2 regions of the Streptomyces sp. SM18 genome follow, and region 1 is predicted to be linked to the other one. Evidence: riboswitches for the same ligand, from Rfam matches in the RefSeq annotation. Region 1 holds a riboswitch; the other holds the start of a gene.

Region 1 (6,994 bases):
ACTTGTCCTTGTACGGACCCTTGTACTTGTCGCCGCCTTCGAGGTACGCCTTGAAGTACGTCGGGCCGTTGGAGAGGGCCTCCGGCGCGAAGTTGGAGCGCTCGATGGCGTACTTGACGTCCTTCGAGGTGACCTCGGTGCCGTCCTCGAACTTCACGCCCTTGCGGATCGTGTACGTCCAGGTCTTGGCGTCCGCGCTGGCCTTGCCGAGGTCGGTCGCCAGGTCCGGGACGAGGTCCAGGCTGGCGTCACCGGCGGCCGGCTTGAAGGTCACCAGGGTGCGGCCGTACAGGCGGGAGAAGTTCTGCACCCAGCCGTAGTACGTGTTGCCCGGGTCCAGCGAGTCGGGACCGCTGGAGTGCTCCAGCGAGAGCGTCCCGCCCTTCTTGTCACTGGTGTTGACGATCGACGTCAGACCGGCGTCGGCCTTGGCGTTGCCGCCGCCACCGCCGCCCTTGCTGTCCGAGTCACTGCTGCTGCAGGCGGATGCGCCGAGCGACACCGCCACGGCCACCGCTATGGCCGCCGCTGTCTTTCTGTTCTGCATGCTGAGGAAAGCCCCCTCGTTCGTCCGGTGCGGCATGGCCGCGCTTACTTGCCACGAGGGTCGAGTGCGTCGCGCAGCCCGTCCCCCAGCAGATTGAAGGCCAGCACGGTGACGAAGATCGCCATGCCGGGGATGACCATGAACATCGGGTCCACCTCGTAGAGGTCGACCGCCTGCGTGAGCATGCCGCCCCACGAGGCCTGCGGCGGCGCGATACCGACGCCGAGGAAGGAGAGGGAGGCCTCGAAGAGGATGTTCGTGGGGATCAGGAGCGTCGCGTAGACGAGGATCGGCGCGATCAGGTTCGGCAGCAGCTCGCGGAAGAGGATGAACGGGCCGCGCGCGCCCAGCGAGCGGGCCGCCTCGACGAACTCCCGCTCACGCAGCGACAGGGTCTGCGCGCGGACGATGCGCCCGATGTAGGGCCAGCTGAAGAAGCCGATCACGAAGATCAGGACCGCGATCCGCAGCGTGAGCCCTTCCATCCCGAAGGCGTTGCCCTGCAGGGAAGCGGAGATGGAGATCGCGAAGAGCAGCAGGGGGAAGGCGAGGAAGGTGTCCATCATCCGGCTGATGAAGCTGTCGACCCAGCCGCCGTAGAAGCCGGCCACGACGCCCATCACGACGCCGATGACGACCGAGAGGAGCGTGGAGCCGACGGCGACGACCAGGGAGACCCAGGAACCTTCCAGGATGCGGGCGAAGATGTCGCGCCCGGTCTGCGGTTCCACACCGAGGGGGTGGTCCCAGCTGATGCCGCCGAAGTCGCCCTTGGGGGCCAGCATGACGGGGTCGACGAGACCCTGGTTGAAGGCGTTCGGGTCGAGGCCGAGGAGCGACTGGATCGGCTTGGAGAGTACGGCGGTGAGGATCAGCAGCACGACAACGATGCCACCGGCCATCGCGGCCTTGTCCCGCTTGAAACGGGTCCAGGCGATGCGTCCGAGCGAGCGGCCCTCGATCTCCTTGCCGCCCGCGCCTTCCAGCACCGCTTCGGGCCGCGCATCCGCCCTGGTGGTCTCGATAGGTGCCGTCATCGCGCTGGAGACCCCTCTCGGCCGACGGTTGGCCGGCCCATGACCGCCGCTGTAGCGGCTCGTACACAACACATGTCACTGATGGTGGTCCAACACTGAACAACCCCTGTTTGAAAGAGGCATGAGTCGGGCAGGGACCACCTGCTGAGGTGGAGTCTTCAGCTTCCGCGCGATCACCCGCCAGACCCAGCGGGGAATGTTTGCTCAAACGTGATGCGGTCAGTGGGTTTCCGTTATCCGGACAACGGGTCTTACTGAGCGGACCTCTCGGCCACTAATCCACGATAACGGACATGTAGGCCAACTCGCCTTCATGACGGGACAATTAGCCGCACGCCCTCGGTGGGTGAGGGGCCACCCGCCGACCGCTCAGTACGTACGCGGGGGCGGGTAGCCGTAGCCGGGCGCGGACACCGGCGGCGGCCCGGCGGGGGCGGCGTGCGCCTCGCGGGCGTAGAACGGCCGGGCGTTGGCGCGCAGCCACAGGGCGACCGGGTCGTACTCGTCGGACATCGAGACCGTGGAGACGGGCAGCCCGTCGGGGACCGCGCCGACCGACTGCCGCATCATGGCGCGGGCCGCGTCCACGGAGGGGCGGCCCGTGTCGTAGAGGTCCAGTCCGATGGCGAGGTAGGGGACACCGAGGGCGGGCTGCACCCAGGCTCGGCGCAGCGAGCGGATCGCCGGGGTGCGATGGGCGTTCTGCGCCAACAGGGCGTAGAACTGCGGGAGTTCGATGGCGGGCTCGGTGAGCCGCAGCGGGCCCGCCGGCATCCGGTCGAGGCCCGTGGCGATGCGGCGGAGGTCCAGCCAGGGAATGCCCACGCCGCCGCCGGGAGCGTGCGGGTTGAGCCAGATCCCCCAGCGGTCGGGGAACAGCGCGCGGGCGATGTCGCGGCCGGTGATCAGCTCGTGGGCCCTGTTCCATCCGCTGGCCGAGAGCTCCTGGGCGGAGGTCACGCACGGGGCGTAACCCAGGCCGCCCACCTCCATGTTGCCGTACTGGGCGTCGGGTGAACCGGCCGTGCCGTGCCAGAGGAGCATCCAGACCTGGCCGTCCGCCAGCGCCCCCAGCAGCGCCTCGTACGCGTCGAGACGCCCGGGGGTCACTTGGCGCAGCATGTGCTCGACCTGTCCGGCCGCCGCCGTGCCTGACGCACTCACCCTGGGTCCCGCCCCTCGTCGATCGCTGTACGGCCGTCGGCCCGTCTCACGGTGCTCCGGCCTGTCTCACGCCGTCGGCCCGTCTCACGCTGCCGTCGGCCCGTCTCACGGTGCTGTGGTGTCGCTCCGGGCACACGGGGCGACCTCCTCATCCAACCAGCTTATGCGCCGCCCCTGACACCGTCTTGACGCCACGGGGCGGCGCCTGAGCCGCTTCCACGAGCCGTCAGTACTCCTCGCGCCGGTAGAACGGCCGCACCTTCTCCAGCATCCAGTCACCGACCGGGTCCTGGGCCACGTCGAGCAGGACGAGGCTGACCGGCCAGGGCACCGGGATCCGGCCGAGCGCGCGGCCCAGCGCCTCCATGGGGACGCTCTGCCCGGCGTCGTCCCACGGGGCCGGCTCGACGCCGGCGGACTCGACGCCGACGAAGAGGACCGGATCGCCGCCCTCGATGCTGGCCAGTGTCCGGCGGGCGGTGCCCACCACCCCGCTCGCGTGGAACTCGGCGGCCACCGCGGAGAGGAAGTCGACGGGGTCCTGCTTCCAGTCCGGTTCGTACAGCCGGACCCGGCCGCCGCCGGCGGGGCCGTCCAGCGCGGTGCGGCCGGCCCGGCAGAGTTCGGCGACGGCGGGCGGCGGCAGCGGCATGCCGACCGCGCCGCCCGGGTTGACCGCGAGGCCGAGCTGCGGGGGGAGCCCCCGGGCGAGGTCGCGGGCGGGCGCGACGGCGAAGGGGAGGGCGGGTCCGGCGCAGTGGCGGAACTGCGCCTCGGAGCTGAACACGGGGACGTACGCGGCACCGCCGATCTCGACGGTCGGCAGGTCCAGGTCGGGGCTCTCGGGTCCGCCGCCGTTCGGCAGGGGCACCCAGACCGGGCTGCGGCCGAGCACCTCGACGAGCCGTCCGCCGGCGTCGGGCACCCCCACCGACGCGGTGAGGACCTCTTCGAGCTCGTTGGCCGGCCATCCCTGCTGGGGATGCGCCTGTGCCGGAATGTCCACGGTGTCTCAGTCCCTCTCTCGCCATGCTCTGCGGCAGAAACCATAGACCGACACCGGGCCGGGGGGCAGTGACGCGGTCCCGGGCCCCTTCCACGACCCGGTCGCGTCCAGATTCCGGACACCCGGAAGGAGGCGTTCCGGGTGTGCTTCCGCGAATCGCGTCACGGCCACGCGTACGGCGGAGCCCGCGCGGGGCGGTCGCGTGCGCCCTGTGCGCGGCGCGCGCGGGCGCACGAAAGTGCGAAGGCGCGCCGGGCGACTGGCTCGGTCCGGCCCCGCGGCCCATCCGTCCGGGCAGCTCTTAAGGGCTGTCCCTGAAGGAGATCCGTAAGATCGCCCCGGCCGCCTCCCGGTCCAGGAGCACGACGGAGGCGCAGCCCGGCGGCAGCCGCCCCTCGCCGGTGACGCCCAGCAGCCGCCCCACCGCGCGCCGGTGCCGGGCGAACGCGTAGGCGGAGACCCCGCGTCCGCGCTCCCGCTGCCCCTGCCGGGCCACCCGGGGTGTGACGTCGAGCAGCACCAGGTGCAGAAGGTGTCCGCGCCGGCGGGCGTCCCGGGCCAGCCAGCGCCGCACCCAGGTCTGTGTCCCGCAGTCGTGCACGACGACGGATCCGCCCGCGCGCAGGGCCCGCCACAGCCCGAGGTAGTGGGCCACGCGCACCAGGGGGCGGTAGAGGGAGTACGGCACCGGGCGGGGCAGCGAGCCGGCCCAGCGGTCCCGGGTGTCCTGCGAGTCCACGGCGTGCTCCGCGGCCGTGCGCCGGATCAGCGTGGACTTGCCGCCGCCCGGCAGTCCGGAGACCACCACGACGTCGCCCGGGGGGTAGTCCAGCGCCTTCGGCCCGCCCCCGGCGCCCCGCCGCAGGTCACGCACGGGCGGGACGGGCGGGCGCAGACTCTCCCGGGCGGGGGCGCCCGGCTGCGCGGGCATCGCGTCGTGCGTCGCGCCGGGCACCCCCGGATCGTTCGCGGTCGCCGCGTGTGGCTGCAACGTCATGGCCGTCCCCCTGCGCTCGTCGCCCCACCGGACCTGCCCAAGAAGTGTAAAGAAAAGGTAATGCGACACAACCGCGCCGGGCCGCGTGTGTCCTCCGGGAAGCCCGTCATGAACCCGTTCGTGCGCTCGCGGGCCCACTCTCCCGCACGGCATGCGATGATGGCCCCGCCAATTGCATACCGGCCGTTTGAATCCGCGCGGGAGAGTCCCGGTCACTGCGCACCGGGCGCCGAAGGAGCAAGTTCCTCCCTTGAATCTCTCAGGCCCCGTACCGCGCGGATGAGGCAGATCTGAAAAGCGGGCCGCTTCGCGGCTCCACCCAAGGTGCAAGCCGACCCCGTTCAGGGGCTTTCGGCGAACCTCTCAGGTTCCGATGACAGATGGGGAGGGTTCGTCCTCTGCCGTCATGCCCTGGAGCCGTATCCATGAGCACTGCCCCCCGTCTCACTCCTCTCGACGCGACGCACCGGTCCCTCGGCGCGACCATGACCGACTTCGCGGGCTGGGACATGCCGCTGCGGTACGCCAGTGAGCGCGACGAGCACAACGCCGTCCGCACCCGGGCCGGGCTGTTCGACCTGTCCCACATGGGCGAGATCGCCGTCACCGGACCGCAGGCCGCCGCCTTCCTGAGCTACGCGCTGGTCGGCAACATCGCCACCGTCGGCACCGGCCGGGCCCGCTACACGATGATCGTCGCCGAGGACGGCGGGATCCTGGACGACCTGATCGTCTACCGCCTCGGCGAGAACACGTACATGGTCGTCGCCAACGCGGGCAACGCCCAGGTGGTCCTGGACGCCCTGACCGAGCGTGTCGGGGGCTTCGACGCCGAGGTGCGCGACGACCGGGACGCCTACGCGCTGCTCGCCGTCCAGGGCCCCGAGTCCTCCGCCGTCCTGAAGGCGGTCACGGACGCCGACCTGGACGGGCTGAAGTACTACGCGGGCCTGCCGGGCACGGTCGCCGGGGTCCCCGCGCTCATCGCCCGTACCGGCTACACCGGTGAGGACGGCTTCGAGCTCTTCGTGGCGCCCGAGCACGCCGAGGGGCTGTGGAAGGCGCTCACCGAGGCCGGCGCGCCCCACGGGCTCGTCCCGTGCGGCCTGTCCTGCCGCGACACGCTGCGCCTGGAGGCGGGCATGCCGCTGTACGGGCACGAGCTGACCTCCGCGCTGACCCCGTTCGACGCGGGCTTCGGCCGAGTGGTGAAGTTCGAGAAGGAGGGCGACTTCGTGGGCCGCGAGGCGCTGCGGGCGGCCGCCGACCGCGCCGCGAGCACCCCGCCGCGCAAGCTCGTCGGCCTGGTCGCCCAGGGCCGCCGGGTGCCCCGCGCCGGTTACCCCGTCGTCGCGGGCGCCGACGGCCAGGTCGTCGGCGAGGTCACCTCCGGCGCCCCGTCGCCCACCCTGGGCAAGCCGATCGCCATGGCCTACGTCGACCCGGCGTACGCGGAGCCCGGCACCGAGGGCGTCGCCGTGGACATCCGCGGCACCCACGAGCCGTACGAGGTCGTCGCGCTGCCGTTCTACAAGCGCGAGAAGTGACACCGGGCGCACTCCGGACCGGCCCGCGCCCCCACGGGCGTGACCGCGCCCGCACGGACGTGACCACACCCCACGGACGTGACGACGCCCGTACGGACGTGACCACACCCGCACGAACGTGACGAGGTCCCGTCTCACACCGCAAGACCACCGTTCACCAGCACTCCCCCGCGTACAGGAGAATTCAGACCATGAGCAACCCCCAGCAGCTGCGGTACAGCAAGGAGCACGAGTGGCTGTCGGCCCTCGAGGACGGCGTGGCCACGATCGGCATCACCGAGTACGCGGCCAACGCGCTCGGTGACGTCGTCTACGCCCAGCTCCCTGAGGTCGGCGACACGGTCACCGCGGGCGAGACCTGCGGTGAGCTGGAGTCGACCAAGTCGGTCAGCGACCTGTACTCGCCGGTGACCGGCGAGGTCACGGCGGCGAACCAGGACGTCGTGGACGACCCGTCGCTGGTGAACACCGCCCCCTTCGAGGGCGGCTGGCTGTTCAAGGTGCGCGTCGTGGAGGAGCCGGACGACCTTCTCTCCGCCGACGCGTACACCGAGTTCTCCGGCAACTAAAGACCCCTAGGGACCATCTGATGTCGCTTCTCAATTCCTCACTCCACGAGCTGGACCCGGACGTCGCCACCGCCGTCGACGCCGAGCTCCACCGCCAGCAGTCCACCCTTGAGATGATCGCCTCGGA
Region 2 (6,994 bases), 4.3 Mb from region 1:
GGGCATCGCCATCCCCGACGAGCAGGAGGACGAGGTGGAGAAGTTCCGCGAGTTCCTCGACCAGATCTCGCCGGAGGACTTCGGTACCAACAGCCAGTGACGCGTGCGCCGGGGCGCCACCGGCGCATCCGAGAAGCCGTTCCCCGCGACCGGTCACGGGAAACCACCCTCAGGGGGAATATCACTCGGCGTGCCGAGTGTGGCGATCGTTGACGCACCCCTGGTGACTGCCTACCTTCGAGAGGGCAGGTCAAGGACGGAGGTCGGCGTGAGAAGCAGCGGCGACGGTACGGCTGCGGGCGGGTTGTACCGGCAGCACGGCAGTGCGGCCGACCGGGCCATCGGACAGCCGGTGACGCCGGCGGTGGTGGTGGCGGACGGTGTGGCAACGGCGGACGGCATCGGGTACCGGGGGCCCACGGCCTGCGCGGCGGCCGGGATCACCTACCGGCAGCTCGACTACTGGGCGCGTACGGGGCTGGTGGAGCCGAGCGTGCGTCCGGCCTACGGGTCGGGGACACAGCGCCTCTACAGTTTCCGGGACGTGGTGCTCCTCAAGATCGTCAAGCGGTTCCTGGACACGGGCGTCGCTCTCCAGAACATCCGCACCACGGTCCAGCACCTCAGGGCGCGCGGATTCACGGATCTGGAGCGGATGACCCTCATGAGCGACGGGGCGACGGTCTACGAGTGCTCCTCGCCCGACGAGGTCGTCAACCTCCTCCAGGGCGGCCAGGGGATCTTCGGGATCGCCGTCGGCGTCGTCTGGCGGGACGTGGACGTGGCCCTCTCCCAGCTGCACGGGGAGCGGGTGGACACGGGGGAGACGCTCGTCGGGCACAACCCGGCCGACGAGCTGGCGCGGCGCCGCAACCGCGCCGTATGAGGCGAGTGCCGGTGCCCCTCACGGCGCCGGCACGGACCGGTTGTCAGTGGCGTAGGGCAGCATCGGTGGTGTGAGAGCAGCGCCCACCATCCTGCATCTGGACATGGATGCCTTCTACGCCTCCGCCGAGCAGGCGGCGAAGCCCAGTCTGCGCGGCAAGCCGGTGGTGGTGGGCGGTCTGGGCACGCGCGGCGTGGTCGCCACCGCGTCCTACGAGGCCCGGCGTTTCGGGGTGCACTCGGCGATGCCGATGGCCCAGGCCAGGCGCCTGGCGCCGAACGCCGCCTATCTGGTGCCCCGCTTCGCGCTCTACCGGACGGTCAGCGACCAGGTGATGGAGCTGCTGGGGCGGCTGTCCCCGCTGGTGGAGCCGCTGAGCCTGGACGAGGCGTTCGTGGACCTGGAGGCCGGAGGGGTCGCCGACGACTCCCGCTCCGCGCGGGCGATCGGCGAGCAGCTGCGCCTCGTCATCCGGGCCGTCACCGGTCTCAGCGGATCGGTGGGGCTCGCCGGATCGAAGATGCTGGCCAAGATCGCCTCGGAGGAGGCCAAGCCGGACGGGCTGCTGCTCATCGAGCCGGGCACCGAGCGTGAGCTGCTCGCCCCCATGTCCGTACGGATCCTGCCGGGGGTCGGCCCGGCCACCGGCGATCATCTCAGACGTGCCGGGATGACGGTGGTCCACGACCTCGTCGAGGCGGGCGAGGCGGAGCTCGTGCGCCTGCTGGGCCGGTCCCACGGGGCCGCCCTGCACCGCATGGCCCTCGGTCACGACGACCGGCCCGTCGTCGCCGAGCGCGACGCCAAATCGGTGTCGGTGGAGGACACCTTCGACGTGGACCTGCACGACCGGGTGCGGGTCCGTACGGAGGTCGAGCGGCTGGCCGGCCGGTGTGTGGGGCGGCTCAGAGGCGCGGGACGGTCGGGCCGGACGGTCGTGCTGAAGGTGCGCCGCTACGACTTCTCGACGCTGACCCGGTCCGAGACCCTGCGCGGGCCCACCGACGATCCCGTGGTGGTCAGGGAGGCGGCCGCCCGGCTGCTGGAGGCCGTCGACACCACCGGGGGCGTACGGCTGCTCGGGGTGGGGGTCACGGGGCTGGCGGACTTCACCCAGGAGGATCTGTTCGCGCAGGCCGCGGACGCGAGAGAGGCCGAGGACGCCCGGCAGGCCGCCGACGCCCGGAAAGCCGCCGAGGCGGAGCGGAGCGGGGACGACGGGCCGGACGCCGAGGAGCCGCCGGCCGGTGACCAGGCGGGCGCTCCGGCCCCGGACGGGCCGGGCTCGGGCTCCGGGGAGCCGGAGACCCGGCGGTGGTCCGCCGGGCACGACGTGCGGCACGAGGTCCACGGGTACGGCTGGGTGCAGGGCAGCGGCGTCGGACGGGTCACCGTGCGGTTCGAGGAGCCCGATTCGGCGCCCGGCCGGGTGCGTACGTTCCGGACCGACGACCCACGTCTGCGCCCGGCCGACCCGCTCCCGCTGGTGCGCGAGCCAGCGGACTACTCCTCGTGGCCGGCCAGCTTGCCGAAGTCCCTGTCCGGGGCGGGGGTGGCGGACGAGGCCGAGTCCAGCCCGTAGTGGCGGTAGAGCTGCAGCTCCTGCTCGGGCGAGAGGTGGCGGCCGACACCGAAGTCGGGCGCGTCCTTGATCAGGGCGCGGTCGAAGGGGACCCGCAGCCGGCCGTCGACGAACTCGCTCGGCTCCAGCGGGACGAAGGCGTCCCTCGTGAAGATCCCGGTACGCACGGCGGCCCACTCGGGCGTACCGGTGGCGTCGTCGAGATAGACCTCGTCCACCGTGCCGACCTTGGCACCTGTCCGGTCGAAGGCCTTGCGGCCGATCAGGCTGCGCGGATCGATGTCGGCCTGCACGGTGCCTCCCACTGGTCACGACGGCATGGGCGTGGTCGCTGCTGCTCCACAGGCACTACGAAAGGCCAGAACCGGGGGTTCGGCCACTCGAGACTGCCGATCCCGGCCCGCTGGTAGGCTGGAAGCGGCTGCCGACCCCGTGCGGGAGAGTCCTCCGGTGAAGGTGTCCGGAGGCGCCGAAGGAGCAACTCCTCCCCGGAATCTCTCAGGCCCCCGTACCGCACGGACGAAGCCACTCTGGAAAGCAGGGCGGGATCCCGGACCGGCACGCGTGCCGGGACGAGCCCGGCCTCACCGACGGTGAAAACCGGCGCGCCGCGGGGCGGGCCGGTGAAGCTCTCAGGTCGAGATGACAGAGGGGGAGGCCGTCCGGGCAGCCACGCCGTGGTGCCCCTCGCAGGTCGTGACAGACCAGGAGGCCTCCATCATGACCCCCCGCCGCACGCCGCTCTCCCAGCTGGAGCAGGGCATCCCCTTCGAGCAGCGCCACATCGGGCCCGACGCCGAGGCCCAGGCGAAGATGCTCGCGCAGGTCGGCTACGGCTCCCTCGACGAGCTGACCGCCGCCGCGGTGCCCGATGTGATCAAGAGCGCCGAGGCACTGAACCTCCCCGGGGCGCGCACCGAGGCCGAGGTCCTGGCGGAGCTCCGGCGCCTCGCCGACCGCAACCAGGTGCTGACCCCGATGATCGGGCTCGGCTACTACGGCACGTTCACCCCGCCCGTGATCCTGCGCAACGTCATGGAGAACCCGGCCTGGTACACGGCCTACACGCCGTACCAGCCGGAGATCTCCCAGGGCCGGCTCGAGGCCCTGCTGAACTTCCAGACCGTGGTGGCCGACCTCACCGGGCTGCCCACCTCCGGGGCCTCCCTGCTCGACGAGGGCACCGCCGCCGCCGAGGCCATGGCCCTGGCCCGGCGGGTGGGCAAGGTGAAGGACGGCGTCTTCCTGGTCGACGCCGACACCCTGCCGCAGACCGTCGCGGTGCTCCGGACCCGCGCCGAACCGACCGGCGTCGAGGTGGTCGTCGCCGACCTGTCCGAGGGCATCCCCGCCGACGCGGCCGCTCGCGGCGTCTTCGGTGTGCTGCTCCAGTACCCGGGTGCCTCCGGAGCCGTACGCGACCTCAAGCCGGTCATCGACGAGGCCCACGGACTGGGCGCGATCGTCACCGTGGCCGCCGACCTGCTGGCCCTGACGCTGCTCACCTCGCCCGGTGAGCTGGGCGCCGACGTCGCCGTGGGCACCACCCAGCGCTTCGGTGTGCCGATGGGCTTCGGCGGACCCCACGCCGGCTTCATGGCCGTGCGCGAGAAGTTCGCGCGCAGCCTGCCCGGACGCCTCGTCGGTGTCTCCGTGGACGCCGACGGGAACAAGGCCTACCGGCTGGCCCTGCAGACCCGCGAGCAGCACATCCGCCGCGAGAAGGCCACCAGCAACATCTGCACCGCGCAGGTGCTGCTCGCCGTCATGGCCGGGATGTACGCCGTCTACCACGGTCCCGAGGGACTGCGGACCATCGCCCGGCGTACGCACCGCTATGCCGCGATCCTGGCCGAGGGGCTGCGCGCCGCCGGTGCCGACGTCGTGCACGGCGCCTACTTCGACACGCTCACCGTGCGCGTCCCCGGCGGTGCCGCCGACGTCGTGGCGGGCGCGCGCGAGCGCGGGGTCAACCTCCGGCAGGTCGACGCCGACCACGTCTCCGTCGCCTGCGACGAGACCACCACCCGCGCCCATGTCGCCGCCGTCTGGGCGGCCTTCGGGGCGACGGGGGACATCGAGGCGCTGGACGAGCGGGCCGCCGACGCGCTGCCCGGGACCCTGCTGCGCGCGGACGAGGTCCTCACCCACCCGGTCTTCCACCAGTACCGCTCCGAGACCGCCATGCTGCGCTACCTGCGCCGCCTCGCCGACCGCGACTACGCGCTGGACCGCGGCATGATCCCGCTCGGCTCCTGCACCATGAAGCTCAACGCGACCGCCGAGATGGAGTCGATCACCTGGCCCGAGTTCGGCGCGCTGCACCCCTTCGCGCCGGCCGAGCAGGCCCAGGGCTTCCTCACCCTCATTCGCGAGCTGGAGGAGCGGCTGGCCGAGGTCACCGGCTACGACGCGGTGTCCCTCCAGCCGAACGCCGGATCGCAGGGCGAGTTCGCCGGTCTCCTGGCCGTACGCGCCTACCACCGGGCCAACGGCGACGAGGGGCGCACCGTCTGCCTCATCCCGTCGTCCGCGCACGGCACCAACGCCGCGAGCGCCGTGATGGCCGGCATGAAGGTCGTGGTCGTCAAGACCGCCGACGACGGTGAGGTCGACGTCGATGACCTCCGCGCCAAGATCCTCAAGCACCGCGACGAGCTCGCCGTGCTGATGATCACCTACCCCTCCACGCACGGGGTCTTCGAGGAGCACGTCGCCGACATCTGCGCCGAGGTGCACGACGCGGGCGGCCAGGTGTACGTCGACGGGGCCAACCTCAACGCCCTGGTCGGGCTCGCCAGGCCCGGCAAGTTCGGCGGCGACGTCTCGCACCTGAACCTGCACAAGACCTTCTGCATCCCGCACGGCGGCGGCGGCCCGGGGGTCGGCCCGGTCGGTGTGCGCGCCCACCTGGCCCCGTACCTGCCCAACCACCCGCTCCAGCCCGCCGCGGGCCCCGAGACGGGCGTGGGTCCGGTCTCGGCCGCCCCGTGGGGCTCGGCGGGCATCCTGCCCATCTCGTGGGCGTACGTCCGCCTGATGGGCGGCGAGGGGCTGAAGCGGGCTACGCAGGTGGCCGTGCTGGCCGCCAACTACATCGCCAAGCGTCTGGAGCCGCACTTCCCGATCCTGTACACCGGTCCGGCCGGACTCGTCGCGCACGAGTGCATCGTGGACCTGCGCCCGATCTCCAAGGCGACCGGTGTCAGCATCGACGACGTCGCCAAGCGGCTGATCGACTACGGCTTCCACTCGCCGACGATGTCGTTCCCGGTGGCCGGGACGCTGATGATCGAGCCCACCGAGAGCGAGGACCTCGCGGAGCTCGACCGGTTCTGCGACACGATGATCGCCATCCGCGGCGAGATCGAGAAGGTCGCCTCGGGCACCTGGAGCGCGGACGACAACCCGCTGTGCAACGCGCCGCACACGGCCTCCGCGCTGGGTGGCGCCTGGGAGCACTCCTACAGCCGTGAGGAGGCGGTCTTCCCGGCCGGTGTCACGCCGTCGGACAAGTACTGGCCGCCGGTCCGCCGGATCGACGGGGCCTTCGGCGACCGCAACCTGGTCTGCTCCTGCCCGCCGCTGGACGCGTACGACCGGTAGGCACCACACAGGGGGCCGGTGCGGATGTCCGCCCGTGCCGGTCCCGCCGCTTCCCGCCGGGCGAAACCCGGCGGGATCAGGCCGCCTTCAGGGTCTGACCGGCTCTCAGCGGCCGGTGCGGGGCGATGACCTGGCCGTCCGGAAGCAGCTCACCGGTGTCCTCGAAGAGCAGGACGCCGTTGCACAGCAGGCTCCATCCCTGCTCCGGGTGGTGCGCCATCAGTCGGGCGGCCTCCCGGTCGTTGGAGTCCGCGGTCGGGCAGGATGGCTGGTGCTGGCACATGGCGGGTTCTTTCGCTGCGTGGGGTCGGGTGTCCCGCGAGGTGACGGTGTGCGGCCGGGACCGCCTCCGTATCACGTCGGTCCCCACCAGTGTTGCCCTACGGGCGTCGTTCCGCAGGGATTTCGCCGCAGCTCCCGTTCTTTGTGCTCCGGCTCGTCACCCGGCCGGACGGCTCAGGGCAACTGCACTGTCCCTTCGGGTGGTTAGGGGTGACCTGAGCGGGCTAGCCCGCATGAGCCGACCGCGCCCCCGTCGTGGAGCGGACGGGGGCGCGGACCTCGGGGCGGACGGTCAGGCGGGCGAGCCGAGCAGGCCGGGCACCTCCGGGAGGCCGGGCAGCGGGGGCGGGGCGACACGCAGTGTCATGACGGGCAGCAGAGCGGCGACCGGGTGCGGGCGGTGTGCGGTGATCCCGGTGGGCGCGGGTGCCAGCGGCACGAGTACGTCGGACGGCGCGAGGCCGCCGCCGGCCGCGTCGTCCTCGGTGTCCTCGTGCAGCCACAGGGTGAGCATGTAGAGCTCGGGCACCGACAGCAGACGCGCCTGGTAGGGCGTCGTGCTCGACTCCGCCTGCCGGAGGGCGAGTTCCGTCGACGCCAGGTAGGGACCCTCGAAGAAGTGCGAGAAGGTCCAGCCG

What was found. Region 1 has a riboswitch for glycine ahead of gcvT (glycine cleavage system aminomethyltransferase GcvT). Riboswitches for the same ligand answer to the same signal wherever they lie in the genome.
Region 2: it holds a riboswitch for glycine, as region 1 does, so the genes downstream of both, gcvP (aminomethyl-transferring glycine dehydrogenase) here and gcvT (glycine cleavage system aminomethyltransferase GcvT) in region 1, are expected to answer to the same signal.

The regions. Positions count from the first base shown of each region.
Region 1 is NZ_CP029342.1:5,157,504-5,164,497, reverse strand. Features, by position in the region: gene B9S64_RS23455 (ABC transporter substrate-binding protein) at 1-547, opposite strand, end outside; gene B9S64_RS23450 (ABC transporter permease) at 592-1,584, opposite strand; gene B9S64_RS23445 (enhanced serine sensitivity protein SseB C-terminal domain-containing protein) at 1,954-2,748, opposite strand; gene B9S64_RS23440 (enhanced serine sensitivity protein SseB) at 2,975-3,754, opposite strand; gene B9S64_RS23435 (AAA family ATPase) at 4,056-4,751, opposite strand; glycine riboswitch at 4,940-5,035, shown strand; gene gcvT (glycine cleavage system aminomethyltransferase GcvT) at 5,177-6,298, shown strand; gene gcvH (glycine cleavage system protein GcvH) at 6,490-6,867, shown strand; gene glyA (serine hydroxymethyltransferase) at 6,888-6,994, shown strand, end outside.
Region 2 is NZ_CP029342.1:821,221-828,214, reverse strand. Features, by position in the region: gene B9S64_RS03500 (bifunctional nuclease family protein) at 1-100, shown strand, start outside; gene B9S64_RS03495 (MerR family transcriptional regulator) at 269-886, shown strand; gene B9S64_RS03490 (DNA polymerase IV) at 957-2,468, shown strand; gene B9S64_RS03485 (PRC-barrel domain-containing protein) at 2,390-2,761, opposite strand; glycine riboswitch at 2,894-2,992, shown strand; gene gcvP (aminomethyl-transferring glycine dehydrogenase) at 3,189-6,074, shown strand; gene B9S64_RS03475 (DUF5999 family protein) at 6,151-6,357, opposite strand; gene B9S64_RS03470 (hypothetical protein) at 6,649-6,994, opposite strand, start outside.